Regions from separate parts of the Shewanella sp. KJ2020 genome, predicted to be linked through region 2. Evidence: predicted binding sites of a transcription regulator. Region 2 holds the regulator's gene; the other holds the start of a gene.
The links. Region 2 encodes LexA, which represses DNA repair genes until DNA is damaged. Its sites were predicted from a motif close to TACTGTATNNNNATACAGTA; they were not measured.
Positions count from the first base shown of each region.

Region 1: the regulator LexA is predicted to act here: its motif matches at 2,335-2,354, upstream of dinB (DNA polymerase IV).

Region 1 is NZ_JAKUKD010000030.1:318,698-326,751, reverse strand. Features, by position in the region: gene MJO46_RS16745 (aminoacyl-histidine dipeptidase) at 1-1,110, shown strand, start outside; gene dinB (DNA polymerase IV) at 1,232-2,311, opposite strand; partial or broken gene MJO46_RS16735 (methyl-accepting chemotaxis protein) at 2,500-4,503, opposite strand; gene bfr (bacterioferritin) at 4,854-5,321, opposite strand; gene bfr (bacterioferritin) at 5,331-5,804, opposite strand; gene nqrM ((Na+)-NQR maturation NqrM) at 6,055-6,279, opposite strand; gene MJO46_RS16715 (FAD:protein FMN transferase) at 6,291-7,304, opposite strand; gene nqrF (NADH:ubiquinone reductase (Na(+)-transporting) subunit F) at 7,449-8,054, opposite strand, start outside.
Region 2 is NZ_JAKUKD010000019.1:48,962-57,015, reverse strand. Features, by position in the region: gene coxB (cytochrome c oxidase subunit II) at 1-611, opposite strand, end outside; gene MJO46_RS12070 (cell division inhibitor SulA) at 1,013-1,525, opposite strand; gene lexA (transcriptional repressor LexA) at 1,522-2,142, opposite strand; gene plsB (glycerol-3-phosphate 1-O-acyltransferase PlsB) at 2,303-4,726, shown strand; gene mtr (tryptophan permease) at 4,726-5,982, shown strand; gene MJO46_RS12050 (VOC family protein) at 6,125-6,898, shown strand; gene MJO46_RS12045 (ribonuclease T2) at 6,947-8,035, opposite strand.

The sequences.
Region 1 (8,054 bases), on a different contig from region 2:
GGCATGGCATCGGCGCTGGCCATTTTAGGCTCAGATGATATCAAGCACGGCCCATTAGAAGTGCTGCTGACCATAGATGAAGAAGCGGGCATGACAGGCGCCTTCGGTTTACAGGCGGGCATGTTAGATGCAGAGATCCTCATCAATACCGACTCAGAGCAAGAAGGTGAAATTTACATGGGCTGCGCCGGTGGCGTCGATGCCCAAATCACCCTGCCTATGGTGTGGCAAGCCTCTGAGCAAAGTTACTCGGCCTTTAGTCTGCATTTATCTGGCTTAAAGGGCGGTCACTCTGGGGTAAATATTCACTTAGGTCGCGGCAATGCCAATAAACTATTGGCGCGTTTCCTGTTTGAAAATGCCGATGAGTTAGCGTTAGAGCTGACCCAATTTACTGGCGGTTCACTGCGTAATGCGATCCCACGGGAAGCCAATATCAGCTTTATGTTGCCCGCCGAAAATGTCGATGCGCTTAATGAAAAAGTCAGCGCCTTCGAAGCCTTAGTACGCACAGAACTTGCTATTGTCGATCCCGATATGCGTTTAGTGTTGAGTGAAATCCCAACGCCAAAACGGGTGATGAGTGAGAACAGCCAAAATACCCTGATCGATTTGCTGCATGTGTGCCCAAATGGCGTTATTCGCATGAGCGATGAAGTCGAAGGGGTCACTGAAACCTCACTCAACGTAGGCGTTATCAGCACAGACGATGAGCAAGTCACTATCCTATGCCTTATCCGTTCGCTAATTGATTCTGGTCGCAGTCAAGTCGAAGGCATGTTAACTGCGTTAACTAACTTAGCCGGAGCCGAAATTGATTTAAGCGGCGCTTATCCGGGCTGGAAACCCGATAACAGCTCGCCCGTGATGGCGATAGTGCGTGAAACCTATCAAGACATTTACCACAAAGAGCCAGTGATCATGGTGATCCATGCGGGTCTCGAATGTGGTCTATTCAAGAAACCCTATCCAGAGATGGATATGGTCTCGATTGGCCCCACCATCCGCTATCCCCACGGTCCAGATGAAATGGTCAATATCACCACTGTTGGCCAATACTGGGATCTACTATTAGCCGTGCTAGAACGCATTCCCGCTAAAGGTGAATAGTCGCTAAGCCGACTTAGATTAAAAGGCCGCAGAGGATATACCAATGCGGCTTTTTTATTTCTTCTATTTACGTAATGCGTAAGGCTTGTTATCGCGTCAACTACGTCAGGTTCGATTGGCACTAAAACACAAAATCCAGTTGCTTATTTTCGCGTGCCATTAACGGCTTAAGAGTGTCTTTGCTCTCGGCGAGTCCGACGGAAACCCCTAATAGCCGAATTCCCCGCCCTTCTTGCCTTACCATGGCTTGACTGAGTAATTCATAAAACATCACCACGGAAACCTCATCACTGCGATGCTCGATTGTGGTCTGTTTAAAATCATTAAATTTAAGTTTGATCACCTGCTTATGGATCTGTCTGCCCTTAGCGCTGCGGCTTAAACGTAGGGCTAATTCTTGGATCAATCCCGGCATCACCTGTTGGCACTGCTCTAGGGTATAAATATCCTTCGCCAGCGTGGTTTCAACCCCGACGGATTTACGCTCTTGACCGATAGAAATACCCCGTTCATCGATTCCTTGGGCACGTTCAATCAAGACAGCACCAAACTTACCGAATCGCGCCAATAACTCGGGTTTAGAATAGGCTTGCACATCGCCGCAGGTATTGAGCCCGAGCAAGGAGAGCTTTTCGGCGGTGACTTTGCCGACACCGGGAATTTTACGTAGCGATAGTGTTTTAACAAACTCGGGAAGCGTCTCTGGGGTAATCACATATTGGCCGTTTGGTTTATTCAGATCCGAGGCGACCTTAGCTAAAAACTTCACTGGGGCTATGCCCGCCGAAGCGGTTAACCCTGTTTCGGCTAAAATATCGCGGCGAATGGCCTTAGCAATCAAAGTCGCAGAGCCCTTATATTGTTGGCACTCACTCACATCTAAATAGGCTTCATCTAAGGAAAGCGGTTCAATCAATGGGGTATAGCGGGAGAAAATTTCACGAATTTGCAGGGACACTTCTTTGTAAACCTGCATCCGCCCTGGCACCAAAATAAGATCGGGACACAACTTCAAGGCATAGGCGGTCGCCATCGCCGAACGTACACCGAATTTACGCGCCTCGTAGCTGCAAGTGCTGATCACTCCACGGCGATCGCTGCTGCCACCCACGGCTAACGGCTTGCCACGGTACTCGGGAAAGTCGCGCATTTCCACTGCGGCAAAATAGCAGTCCATATCGATGTGAATAATTTTTCGCACGTTGAATTCCTCCAACGCCAAAATACTGTATATAAAAACAGTAATCAAGTACCCACTAACCGATTTACATGGAATAAGGCGAAAAATAAAAGGAGCCTAGGCTCCTTTTATGGGGGAATAATACGTTAATGCATGGGCGATGTTAGCAAGCCGTCAGCATATTGGTGAACACGCTACCTCACTCAGGTTTAGATCTTGAATTGGCCGATATTGCGGCTGAGTTCACGGGTCATATGTTCAAAACCCTGCAGGCTTAGGGACAAATCCTGGCTCGATAACAGAGACTGATCCGACAGCCCGCGCACATTCTCGACATTTTGCGCCACTTCCTCGGCCACCACAGCTTGCTGACCGATAGCAACGGTAATTTCTACCGTCTGCTGCTGGATAGACATGATCGCCGTGGCAATGTCATTCAACGCCGCTTCAACCTGAGTCGTTAACACTTGACCCGCTTTCGCCTGCTCGACGCCCGACTCCATCACTTGCTCCGCTTGCAGGGCGCTCTGTTGCAGCGTTTGGATAATCCCTTGAATATTGGCGGTAGAATCTTGGGTACGGGACGCCAAAGTACGCACTTCATCGGCCACTACGGCAAAGCCACGGCCCTGCTCCCCCGCCCGCGCCGCTTCAATCGCCGCATTCAATGCGAGTAGATTGGTTTGCTCGGCAATATTACGGATAACACTCAGGACCTCACCGATTTGCTCTGAGCTGCTGCGTAGGTGTTTAATCACTTTCGCCGCTTCAATCACCTGCTGGGATAGGGCCTTCATGCCTTCGGTCGCGCGGGAAACGATTTGCGTACCATCGCTGGCCTGAGTTTGCGCCTTTTCGGCAAAATCATTCGCCCGCTGGGCACTTACCGCCATTTCTTGGCTGGTTTGCGCCATTTGAGTTGCGGCAGTGGCAACCGAATCTATTTGTTGCTTCTGCGATGAGACCGAAGATACGGCTAAGTCACAGATCTGCCGCGCATCGACAACACCCGTCCCCACCTCTTGGGTTAAACTTCGGGTATCCAACAGCATGTGCTGCACTTTCTCAGCGAAGCGATTAAAAGCATCACCCAGCTTACCTAACTCATCTTCCCGCTGCATAAGAATACGTTGGGATAAATCGCTATCTCCTTCGGCAATGTCTTCCATCGCATCGAGCAGCTTAGACAGCTGACGCCTAAAGGGCAGTAACATCAACCAAACCGTCATCCCCACTAAAATCATAATGCCGATGGCAACAAAACAGGCATTCCAAAATGCCGCCGTAACGGGTGCTTCAATCACTTCGTGGGGCAACATAAAGGCTAAGTGCCATTTTTGTTTTGGATAATCGCCACCGACGGACACAAATACTACCCGCTGGGAAATGCCATTGAAGGTGACTTCAGCAAACCCCTCGGGCTCACGCTGCATCTGCTGTCTTAGGGCGGTAAAACCAGTTGTGTCCTTAAATTGACTATCAATTTGATTGGCTAAGGACCCCGGAGGAAAACGCTCGGAGAAACCAGGAAAATACACCAACTTACCTTCATCCGTCATCAAGAAAGCTTGACCGAAATTACGGTATTTGATGGGTGCCAAAAGGTTTTTGCCTATGGTGTCGATCAAGATATCCATACCACCAATACCGATAAGCTCACCATTGGCCCCATAGACAGGGGTTTTAACCGTAGCAGAAATAGAACCATCGTTGGCATCGACTGCGGGATCACCAACAAACAAGCCGCGCTGGTCAATCGCCTCCTGCCACCAAGGGCGTTTATTGGTGTAATAGTTAGCATCGCCATCGAAACGGCCATTTAAATCAAAATATTCAAAGGTATTGGCCGAGCCAAAGAACACCGATTTCACATCGCTATCACGCTCAGAGAACGATTTAAAATAACGAATAATATCTTGGTACTGCGCATCCGTAGCGAGGTTACTGCCGCGGGCATGGTACTGACTAAACTAACTAACTAACCCGGGCTCGGCAAACACTGAATGGATCACTTGCCCCTTGGCAATAAAGTAACCACTGATCTCGTTGGCTTTTAAGGCTACCAGCGCCGAAATATCCGCATCCACTTGCTTACGGGTATTGTTACTTTCTTTATTAACAAGCAAAGCAGCAACTAAAGTGAGGAGTACAGCAAGTGCACCAACGATAGTCACCACCAACTGTAAACTGAGAGAGCGTTTTATATATTCCATTAATCTTCCCGTCTGGCTGAGCTATAACTGACAAAAGGCGTACAAAAACAGTTTCACACGGTAACAATTTTTACCGACTAACAACAGATGAAATGCTCAGAAAATACGTAAACAAGTATTTGTAAAGACACAAGAATAGTCATTTAACACTATTTGCTAAATTTGACATAGATCACAGAGGATGAGTTGGTGAAATACCTATTTGGCAGTCAATTAGGCTATATACTCTAATTAAGCGGGAGCCGTACTCGGCCAAACCTGCTCAAGGCAAGCTTTATCTCTTAAGTGGGCTTGATAACATAAGGCCAGTTAAATGACTTAACTGGCCTTAATTTGAGGTACGACTTTAACTACATTTTCGTTTGCAGATAATTTTGTAAACCAATTCGGTCAATCAGTCCGAGTTGTTTTTCAAGCCAATACATATGGTCAGACTCAGTATCGTCGAGTAATACTTCGAGAATTTCACGGGTCTGGTAATCTTGCTTCTGCTCACACAGGGCGATGACTTTACGCAAATCATCGGCAACCTTGTATTCGTAGGCGAGATCGTTACGCAGCATCTGTTCCACATTTGAGCCGATATTTAATGCCTCACGGGCCGCCACATTAGGCACGCCTTCGAGGAATAAAATACGTTGTACCAGTTTTGCCGCATGACCTTTTTCATCATCCGACTCATGGGCGATCCGCTCATAGAGTTCGTTTAGTCCCCAATCTTCGTACATATGGGCATGGACAAAATACTGATCCATCGCCGAGAGTTCTCCCGTTAGGAGCCGATTTAATGCATCGATAACGTCTTTATCGCCTTTCATATTTCGCTCCTATGACTCACTCATTTGTGATTGCAGATAATTTTGAATGCCCGTTAATGTGATGAGCTCCTGCTGTGACTCGAGCCAATCTAAGTGCTCTTCTTCATCTTCAAGAATATCTTCTAGCAGATCGCGGCTGACATAATCCTGCTCGGCTTCACACAGGCTGATCGCATCGCGCAGCAGTGTTAGCTGCTCTTGCACCATGGCCAGATCGCAGTCGAGCATTTCTTGGCTATGTTCACCAATGCGTAACTTTTCAAGTTGTTGCAGATTCGGCAGTCCTTCCAAAAACAGCACCCGCTCGATAAGCTTATCGGCGTGTTTCATATCTTGAATGGATTTTTTGTATTCGACGTGATTGAGCTTTTCTAGGCCCCAATGTTTAAACATCCGAGCATGGAGAAAATATTGATTGATGGCCGTCAACTCACAGGTAAGCACCCGATTCAGTTGCCCAACCACTTTTGGATGACCTTTCATAAGTTACGATCCTTGTTAAAGGGAAAAAGATTGATCTAAATCAAGCTTCTAGCCTAGTACAATTTATCGACTAACTCAAATTTTCTTTATTTTTCACAAACTTAAACATAAAAAGCATTCTCATTTTCACTTAGATTAGCGCGCTATCTACCTCATATCCCAAGGATAAATTTAAGTGAATCGTCTAGGCTGGTAAGTTTCAGGCAAAAAATAGCCTCCTAGGTAGGAGGCTATTGTCGATTAAGCTGATTTAAATAATTCTGTCTTTGGTTAGCTTCTCACGGCGCGCTTCTTCTGCGGCCATACGACGCTTACGCTTGTCGCAGGGATCATCACAATCGCAGGCTTTTTCAATCCCTAGTACACCCAAACCGCCACAGCTTCCTTCAACGGCTTTGCGCTTAATGAGATAACCTATCGACATCAGCAAAAAGAACAATAACAAAATCACAAATGCCGCGATAAAAGTGCTCATGTTTACTCCAACTACTTAAGGAAAGGCTTGAAGGCGTCACTGTAATAGACTTTAAATCCTTCACCTTGCTTTTCTATTAGCATTATCGCCAAGTGTTCCTTCTTGGCAAGCTCCAATGATGCTTCTGTGCCTAAAACCATCATCGCCGTCGCAAAACCGTCGGCCGTCATGCACTCTTTATGCAGCACGGTCACAGAGGCTAGCTTATGGTTTACAGGTAAACCAGTACGCGGATCGATTATATGGGTAAAACGTTGGCCGTCTTCTTCATAATAATTGCGATAATCCCCTGACGTGGCCATAGCCATAGTGCCCGGCTCAATCACCTGTTGCACCGCCATACCATCATCGGTCGGTTTTTCTATCGCCACGCGCCAGGAACTGCCATCGCCCTTAGTACCTTTAATGCTTAGCTCGCCGCCAATTTCCACTAAGTAACCCGTTGCCTGGTACTTATCTAAAATAGAGGCCACCTTATCGACACCAAAGCCCTTGGCAATTGATGATAAATCCACATACAAATGGGCGTTATGCTTACTTAAACGATTGCCTTCGATAGAAAGTTCGTGGATACCGGTTTTCGCTTTAGCCGCATCAATATCGGCCTGTGACGGCACTTGAGTTGGACGCTTATCAGGCCCAAATCCCCATAGATTCACTAATGGCCCAAGGGTGATATCCAACGCTTTATCGGTAACGTCATAGAGACGTATGCCTTCCTGCACCACTTTTATGGTATCGGCTGAGACTTCAACACTCTGCTCTAATGGCAGTTGGTTAAAACGGGATAATTCTGAATGAGGGCGATACGTCGACATTTGATCATTGACCAGCTCAAGGGCTAAATCAATTTCTGCCTGTAGTAACTGCGCCGTCGGCATCTGTTTATTTGAAACGACTTTGATATGGTAAGTCGTGCCCATAGTGCTACCGGCTAAGGAAATCACTTCATCCGGTTTTGTACAGCCCGAAATAAAAAAGGCCAGCCCAAGGAGGACTAGCCAGTTCACTGAATGCTTTAACATTGAGGTTTTTAACATTGCGGTTTTTAACGCTAAGGTCTTAGACATAATGACCAACAACTCTTTATTGTGCCCTTAAATGCAAAAGTTGCAGATGAGAGATGGTCCTCAACATCTGCAACTTTTTTCATCTCAGGCTAATGAACATTAGCCGCCGAAGTCATCCAGTAGGATGTTTTCATCTTCGACACCAAGATTTTTCAACATACCAATTACGGCAGCGTTCATCATTGGAGGTCCACACATGTAGAACTCGCAATCTTCTGGAGCATCGTGGTTTTTCAGGTAGTTTTCATACAATACGTTATGAATAAAACCTGTGTAACCGTCCCAGTTGTCCTCTGGTTGAGGATCGGACAGCGCCACATGCCATACGAAGTTCTCATTCTCAGCCGCTAAGCCGTCGAAGTCTTCCACGTAGAACATTTCACGCTTAGAACGCGCACCGTACCAGAAACTCATCTTACGCTTAGACTTAAGGCGCTTGAGTTGGTCGAAAATGTGCGAACGCATTGGTGCCATACCCGCACCGCCGCCAATAAATACCATTTCTGCATCGGTATCCTTCGCGAAGAACTCACCGAATGGACCAGAAATCGTCACTTTATCGCCAGCTTTTAAACTCCAAATGTAAGATGACATCTTACCGCAAGGCAGTGTCAAATTACGTGGTGGAGGCGTAGCAATACGCACGTTTAGCATGATGATGCCAAACTCTTCTGGGTAGTTAGCCATGGAGTAGGCACGAATCGT
Region 2 (8,054 bases):
AATCCTGGGTTGGCATCTTTCTTCACCGCAAAAGCGGGTACCCACCATGAATGGATCACATCTTCAGAGGTCATCAGGAAGCGAATTTTGCGGTTTATCGGTAGCACGAGCGACTTATCGACCTCCAAAAGGTAATTTTCCCCTTTGGTTTCGGTGCCCTCTATTTGTGCTCTGGGTGTGGCGAGTATGCTGTAAAAATCAATGTCTTGATCGAAATAGCTGTAGTGCCATTTCCATTGGGAACCCGTGACTTTTACGGTGAGATCGGCATTGCTGGGATCTTCCATCGCGATTAATGTCTTTGTTGCTGGAATTGCCATTAAGATCAAAATGATAAATGGCAAAACAGTCCAAGCAATTTCGACTTTAGTGCTTTCGTGAAAATGGGATGCGACTGCGCCTTTGGACTTTCTGTGGTTGATCATGGCGTAAACCATGGCCCCAAAAACCACTAAGCCGATCGCACAGCAGATATACAAGATGGTCATGTGCAAGTGATAAACCTTGCCACTGATCTCGGTTACGCCGGGGGTCATGTTGAGCCGCGTATCTGCGGCGGCCAACGGTGGTGCGAATAACACCACGAGTAAACAATACAACAATTGCTTCACAAGACTTCTCCTCTGCCAATTGCGAATAGCAACTACAAAGAAGAGCAACACAGTAAGTCTCAACTCTATGCAAACTCTTCAGTTCCCAAAAAAGCATTTTTGACTTCAACGTGCGTTGGCGGCTGTTACTTTTAATTAAGTATTATTACTGCTGGTATAAGCCACGCTGGCACATACGACTGAAATAAATCTGTTCTCTATTTTTAGTGGCATTTCAAACGGGATAGCTGTTCGATTTCTGTGCCACGGCGGTGATATATCATCACCGACTTAACCAACCATACTTGCTGTTTAAATATTGATCAAGATCACTTATTTTTCTAATTGTCTGAAAAATTGCCAAAAAAAAGCCTCACATTCATAGGTGAGGCGGCTTTGACGGTAAAATATAGCGTAAAAAATTAATGCATAGAGTTGAAAAAAGCTTGCTGGCTAAAGTGTGTTTGTTGCTCGAGCCTAGTATCGCAGCGTAAGTGACTGTTCACCTCTTCGAGCACAATTCCCATAGCGCGGGCACTTTTAGCGACAATTTGTAGACGACGATTATCGCGGGCATCGAGTGATTGTGTCCAAGTAATGACCGCACTGGACGTACCACTTGTCAGGGCTTTTTCCATTGCCCAGAGTGTTTCAACCTCATCTTTGGCATGGACTAACAGGATGCGATCCATACGTACTCCAGCGTTAGCAAGGAGTTGCTTATAGCCGATGCTTGGAGGATTAATAAGTACAACCCATCGCCCCTGCTGGCTGAGCTGTGCGAGTTGAGCACTTAATTGCACGAGTTCGTGCTGTCCTTGGGTTTGGGTTGGCATACAGCTAATCGGAGTATGTTGCCAGTCGGTATCTGTATCTCGTACTTCATCTAACCATAAACCTGGATGGCGCGGGGCATTGCCGAGTAGTTTGTTCATAGCCAATCTCCATTACGGATCACACCGACGGCGAGTCCTTCAATTGTTAAACTTTGAAAACTTAAATCGACTTTAATCGGCGAATAATCTTCATTTTCGGCGTGTAGATAGACTAAGTTGCCTTTTTTTTCGAAGCGTTTAACCGTGACATCGTCGTCGACTCTGGCGACAACCACTTGGCCATTTCTTGCCTGTTGTACTTTATGAACGGCCAGCAAATCCCCTTCGAGAATACCTATATTCTTCATGCTGTCGCCTTTTACGCGCAGTAAAAAGTCGGCGGGTGGATGAAACATGCTGGGATCAACTTGGTAATACTGCTCAACATGTTCTTGGGCGAGTATAGGTTCACCTGCAGCGACTTGACCGATAAGCGGTAGGCCAGATTCAGTGACTTCTTCTTCCTCTGCTGGGAGACGGATACCACGAGACGTACCGGGCATGATCTCGATACAGCCTTTTTTCGCTAACGCTTTAAGATGTTCTTCCGCCGCATTGGCGCTCTTAAAACCTAGACGTGCAGCAATTTCCGCCCGAGTAGGTGGCATGCCTGTATCGGCAATATTTCGTTTAATTAGCTCTAAAATTTCAGCTTGGCGTGGCGTCAAGGGTCTCATGGTGGTTCCTGTTTTTCTATACAGTTACTGTTAGTATATACAGTATTGTTGGTAGTGCAAGTATTAACCACTTTTTAACGATATCGGAGAGTATTAGCGAATGTTCCCCAGAGTCTGGTATTCTATTGGGCTAGTGAACGTATTTAATTGCATAAGAAAAATGCCTAAACAAGACTCTCTTTGGTTGAAATCATTACGTTGGATCCAAAAACACTTAGTGCACACTATTGTGGTGCCTCAGGATCCCTTTGCCGATCTGAATCTGGATGCTTCCAGACCCCTTGCTTATGTGATGAAAACAGAATCCATTAGTGATATCGCTGCATTGAGCGAAATCACTGCCAAGCTAGGGTTACCCAGTCCCTACGAACCTTTAGTGGCCAATGGCGTCGTGGCTCCCCGCGTCGTTTGCCTCGAAGGACGCAAGCCGTTATTTGGTGAGCGTGCCAGTAATGCGCCTTTCCTTGAATGTTTTATGCGTTTATTGGCCGTGCATAAGGAAAGACCTGAACTGGATATCCAGTTGGTGCCTGTCAGCCTGTATTGGGGCCGCACGCCGGGTAAAGAAGACGACACTATGAAGGCGGCGGTATTGGAGCGTGAAAATCCGACCTGGCTGCGCAAGTGTTTAATGATTTTATTTTTAGGTCGGCATAATTTTGTGCAGTTTTCCAATGCTGTGTCACTGCGTTATATGGCCGACGAACATGGCACAGATATGGGGATCGCCCATAAGTTAGCACGGGTTGCGCGGGTGCATTTCCGCCGTCAGCGTAAGGTGATGACGGGGCCTGTGTTGCCAAATCGTCAGGCGCTATTCCATTCGCTGCTTAAATCCGAATCCCTGCGTAAGGCCATTCAGGAAGAAGCGTCTAGCAAGAAGATTTCTGAAACCCAAGCCCGTGAGACTGCGATTGAATATTTAGATGAAATTGCGGCAAATTATTCGGACAGTTTAGTCCGTATTGCAGAGCGTTTCTTGACTTGGTTATGGAACAAACTCTATAGCGGGATCAACATAAAAGGTGCCGAGCAAGTTCGGCAGTTGCACCACGATGGCCACGAAATAGTCTATGTGCCCTGTCATCGCAGCCATATGGATTACCTGCTGTTATCCTATATTCTGTACTACCAAGGCATGGTTCCGCCGCACATTGCCGCTGGCATTAACCTCAACTTTTGGCCCGCTGGGCCAATGTTCCGCCGTGGTGGTGCCTTCTTCATTCGCCGCAGTTTTAATGGCAATAAGCTGTATACCGCAGTATTCCGTGAGTATTTAGACCAACTGTTTGCTAAGGGATATTCGGTGGAATATTTCTCCGAAGGTGGCCGTTCGCGTACGGGGCGTTTGTTGGCACCCAAAACCGGCATGATAGCGATGACGATGAACAGTGTACTGCGCGGGATTGAACGTCCTGTGACTTTAGTGCCTGTGTACTTAGGCTATGACCATGTGATGGAAGTGGCCACTTATCATAAAGAATTAAGCGGTAAGAAAAAGCAGAAAGAATCTGTTTGGCAAGTCTTTGGTGCTATTCGTAAATTAGGTAATTTTGGCCAAGGTTATGTGAACTTTGGTGAGCCTATAACGCTGCAAAACTTCTTAAATGAGCGGGCGCCTAATTGGCGGGCAGAGCTTGCCGATGATCCAGAACAAAAACCGACTTGGTTAACGCCAGCGGTTAATGTGCTGGCGAATCGGGTGATGACGCGCATTAATGATGCCGCGGCCGCCAGTTCTGTCACCCTGACCAGTTTAGTGTTATTGGCATCGGAGCGAAACGCCCTAGAGCGTTGTTTGCTCGAGCGTCAATTAGATTTATACCTGACCCTGCTTAAGCGTGTGCCTTACACTTCGTTTACCTCGGTTGCCGAAGGCGATGGTAAGCATTTAGTGCAACAAGGATTGGATCTGAATAAGTTCTCCATTAATGCCGATCCATTAGGTGAGATAGTGTCTATCGATGAGAATCAAGCGACCTCAATGACTTACTATCGCAATAACATTATTCACTTATTTATTATCCCGTCATTGATTGCGAGTTGTTTAACCCACAATGAGCAAATTCAGCGGCAGCAGATCCTCGGGATAGTGAATGACTTTTATCCGCTGCTAAAAGCCGAACTTTTCATGGGCATTAAGGATTTACCTGCCTATGTAAATCAAGTGCTGGACCTCTTTGTTGAGCAAGGTTTAGTGACCGAGCAGGAGGGGTTATCGGTCGTGACGGAACACACCAGCCAGCTGCTACTGCTTGCGGGTTCTGTGAGTGAAACTCTGCAGCGTTATGCAATTATTTTCAATTTGTTAGCCCATAGACCTAAGATGGAACGCTCGGAACTTGAGTCTGAAAGCCATCTACTTGCCCAGCGTCTAGGGGCGTTGCACGGCATTACTGCGCCTGAGTTTTACGATAAAAAACTCTATAATACGCTGAGTGTTAAGCTAAAAGAGTTGGGTTATTTCTCTGGTGAGGGAGATAAATCCAACGTAGAGCGAATTCGAGATCAAGCCAATGGCCTATTGAGAGCCACAGTGAGACAGACGATTGTAGCGAGTGTCACTGCGGAGCACATTGTTTAATGGCAAATCATATGAATGCGGCTAAACATAAGCCCGCAGGTAAGTCTTTGCTCGGTGGTGCCATGATTATTGCCGGTACAACCGTAGGGGCGGGGATGTTCTCCTTGCCCGTGGTGGGCGCCGGTATGTGGTTCGGCTATTCGATTTTTATGTTACTCGGCATTTGGTTTTGTATGTTGATGTCGGGCTTACTCTTGCTCGAAACCAATTTGCATTTTGAACCTGGCGCTAGCTTCGATACCTTAACCAAACAAACCCTAGGGCAGTTTTGGCGGATTGTGAATGGCGTTTCTATTGCCTTCGTGCTCTATATTTTGACCTATGCCTACATTAGTGGCGGCGGGTCGATTGTGAATCACAGCTTGCAGGGCATGGGAATAGTATTACCCCAAAGTGTGGCGGGATTAGTATTTGCCATTGTGTTAGCGAGCATAGTGTTAATTAGCACTAAGGCCGTGGATCGTATTACCACTATTATGCTTGGTGGAATGATCATCACTTTCTTCCTTGCTATCGGCAATTTGTTGATTGAAATAGATGTGACTAAGCTATTGGAGCCCGATGGCACTCAGCATTTTGCTCCCTATTTATGGGCGGCTCTGCCTTTTGGTCTCGCCAGTTTTGGTTACCATGGCAACGTACCTAGCTTAGTGAAGTACTACGGCAAGGACTCCTCGACCATTATCAAGGCGATTTTCATCGGTACTTTTATTGCGCTGGTGATTTATACCTGTTGGTTAGTGGCAACCATGGGCAATATTCCCCGTAGCCAGTTTAGCGATATTATCGCCCAGGGCGGTAATATGGGGGTCTTAGTGGGCGCTTTGTCGGAGGTGATGGCGAGTAGCTGGTTAAACAGCATGCTAACCCTATTTGCCAACTTGGCCGTGGCGTCTTCATTCCTCGGTGTGACCTTAGGTCTATTCGATTATCTCGCCGACCTATTTGGTTTCGATGATTCCCGTACAGGCCGAATGAAAACCGCATTAGTAACCTTTGTGCCGCCAACGATTTTGGGATTGCTGTTTCCAGATGGTTTCCTTATCGCCATCGGTTTTGCGGCATTAGCGGCGACCGTATGGGCAGTGATAGTGCCTGCGCTTATGGCCTATAAATCTCGGCAACTATTCCAGGACAGCACAGGTTTTAGAGTGATAGGTGGAACCCCCTTGATCATCCTTGTGGTGTTATTTGGCATAGTCACAGGGGCCTGCCATTTACTGGCGATGGCGGATTTACTGCCACAATATTCCTAGTTTGTTTATGCCGCCAAAGCCCTCATTTGAGGGCTTTTTGTTTTGTACTTATTCCTAAGGCCTGTCTTTTTAATTCGGATACTGGACAGAACGAAAAACTCCAGCTTAACTCCTACGATTGAGACAAAAATGGGAGCCAATAATGAAGATTACTCAGTACGCACAAGGACATGCATGTTGGGTTGAACTCGCAAGCCACGATTGGCAAGGGGCTAAGGGATTTTACCATGCCATGTTTGGTTGGAATGCGATTGAGATGCCTATTCCTGAGGGGCATTTCTCGCTGTTTAACCTAGATGGCGACGACTTGGGCGCCATGTACCAAATACCGAGTTCAGAGGCGCAGATCCCCAGCCATTGGCGAGTCTATTTTGCCGTGAGAGATATTGATGCCTGTATTGCAGATATTCAAGCTGCGGGTGGCCAAGTGCATATGGGGCCGCATATTGTGGGTGATGCGGGGATCATGGCGCAGGTCAGCGATCCCGAAGGCGCGCGCTTTGCTCTGTGGCAGGCCAAAAACCATATAGGTGCCCGTCGTCAGGGCGAGGTTAATACTCTGTGCTGGGTCGAATTAGCATGCCGTTCCCCCCTCAGTGAAGAGGCCTTTTATTGTAAAATCTTCCCTTGGACAGCACTAACCAGCCAAGTGGCTGATATTGAATATATTGAATGGCAGGTTGCTGGCCAATCTATCGGTGGCATGATGACGATTATGCCCGAATGGGGAGATATTCCTGCCCATTGGATGCCGTATTTTGTGGTGGCAGATTGCGATGTGTTTGCCAATAAAGCACAGAGTTTGGGAGGGCAAATTTGTGTTCCGCCGAGTGATATTCCAGAGGTGGGTCGGTTTGCTGTGATTACCGATCCCCAAGGTGCGACATTTGCGGTGATTAAACTGGATCAAATGTGATCGATAAGGCATAGACGCCCACTGGGCGTCTATTAGCTGTAAAACTGGTTAATTCGGGTTATCAATTGCTATGGTCTCGGGGCAAGAACCTTTTTTGGCCCGATTGGCTTTGGCGAGTAGGCTAGGTAGGGAGTCCGAGGCCTTAATGACTTCGGGCAAGTTAATGCGGATTTCACTTAATAATCCCTTAGCACATTCTAGACTGATTTTTGTATGTGCACCTTGGCCAAAGCTTGTATCAAAGCTTTGGTTTAAATCACTTTTACTGACATTCTTACCTATGTTGTCATGGATGAATTTTTGTACCCATGCCGAGGTATTGACCGCTTGAGTCAGCTGGGTTGCTAATAAAAAATACTCGTTAGGGTCTTGGTTACGACAAGTACCGTGCTTCCACCATTCGTGACGTTCCAAACAGGTGCCATAGCGGGCGCTTGGCATCACTTCTTCTAAATTTTTGCGCACCGATGGTTTAAGTTCAAATTCTGGATAAGTACAGAAATCATTCGGCTGCAATTTGACCTTGCTGCAATAGCCATAACGCGTGCCGCATTGTTGTCTATTCGGCCATAGCCCGTGCAGGCTAAAGTGTTGCCACTGGCTTGAATCTGGCGTTTGGCTGAGGGCGCGGCATTCGGCTTTACGGCGGCCATAGAGTTCACAAAAGGTGCTTTGCCAGCTTAGTGCTAATATGTGTGAATCAAAATTATCCTCGATTTGGCATTGATTAGCTTGGCGTTTTTCTGTGGTTCTCGGTGTTTTAAGGTTCTCGTTATACTTTGTGTTGATATCCGATGTTTTAGTGGTTTGCGCGGGTTCCACCGCCATTGCGGATGTCGATACATTACTGCCAGCAATATTAGACAGATATTGACCACAATCGCCGCTAATCCAGCGCAGTGGCGAGGTTGTGGCATTGGTCCGTACTCGCAGCCAATCAGGTTTAACGCTATTGCCGAGAATTTCGAGCACTGGATAGCGCTCACCCATATTGCTCTGCCAATCATCGGGATTGGTTTGTTTATTTTTCGATTGAAAGAGCTCACAGCGTTTGTCGGCAATAAACTCGCCGCTAGCGGGCGCGGCCAAGGCGGGGAAGGAGTAAGCACTCAATGCTCCTAGTACATATAAGAGCATTATGAATAAGCGACTTAGG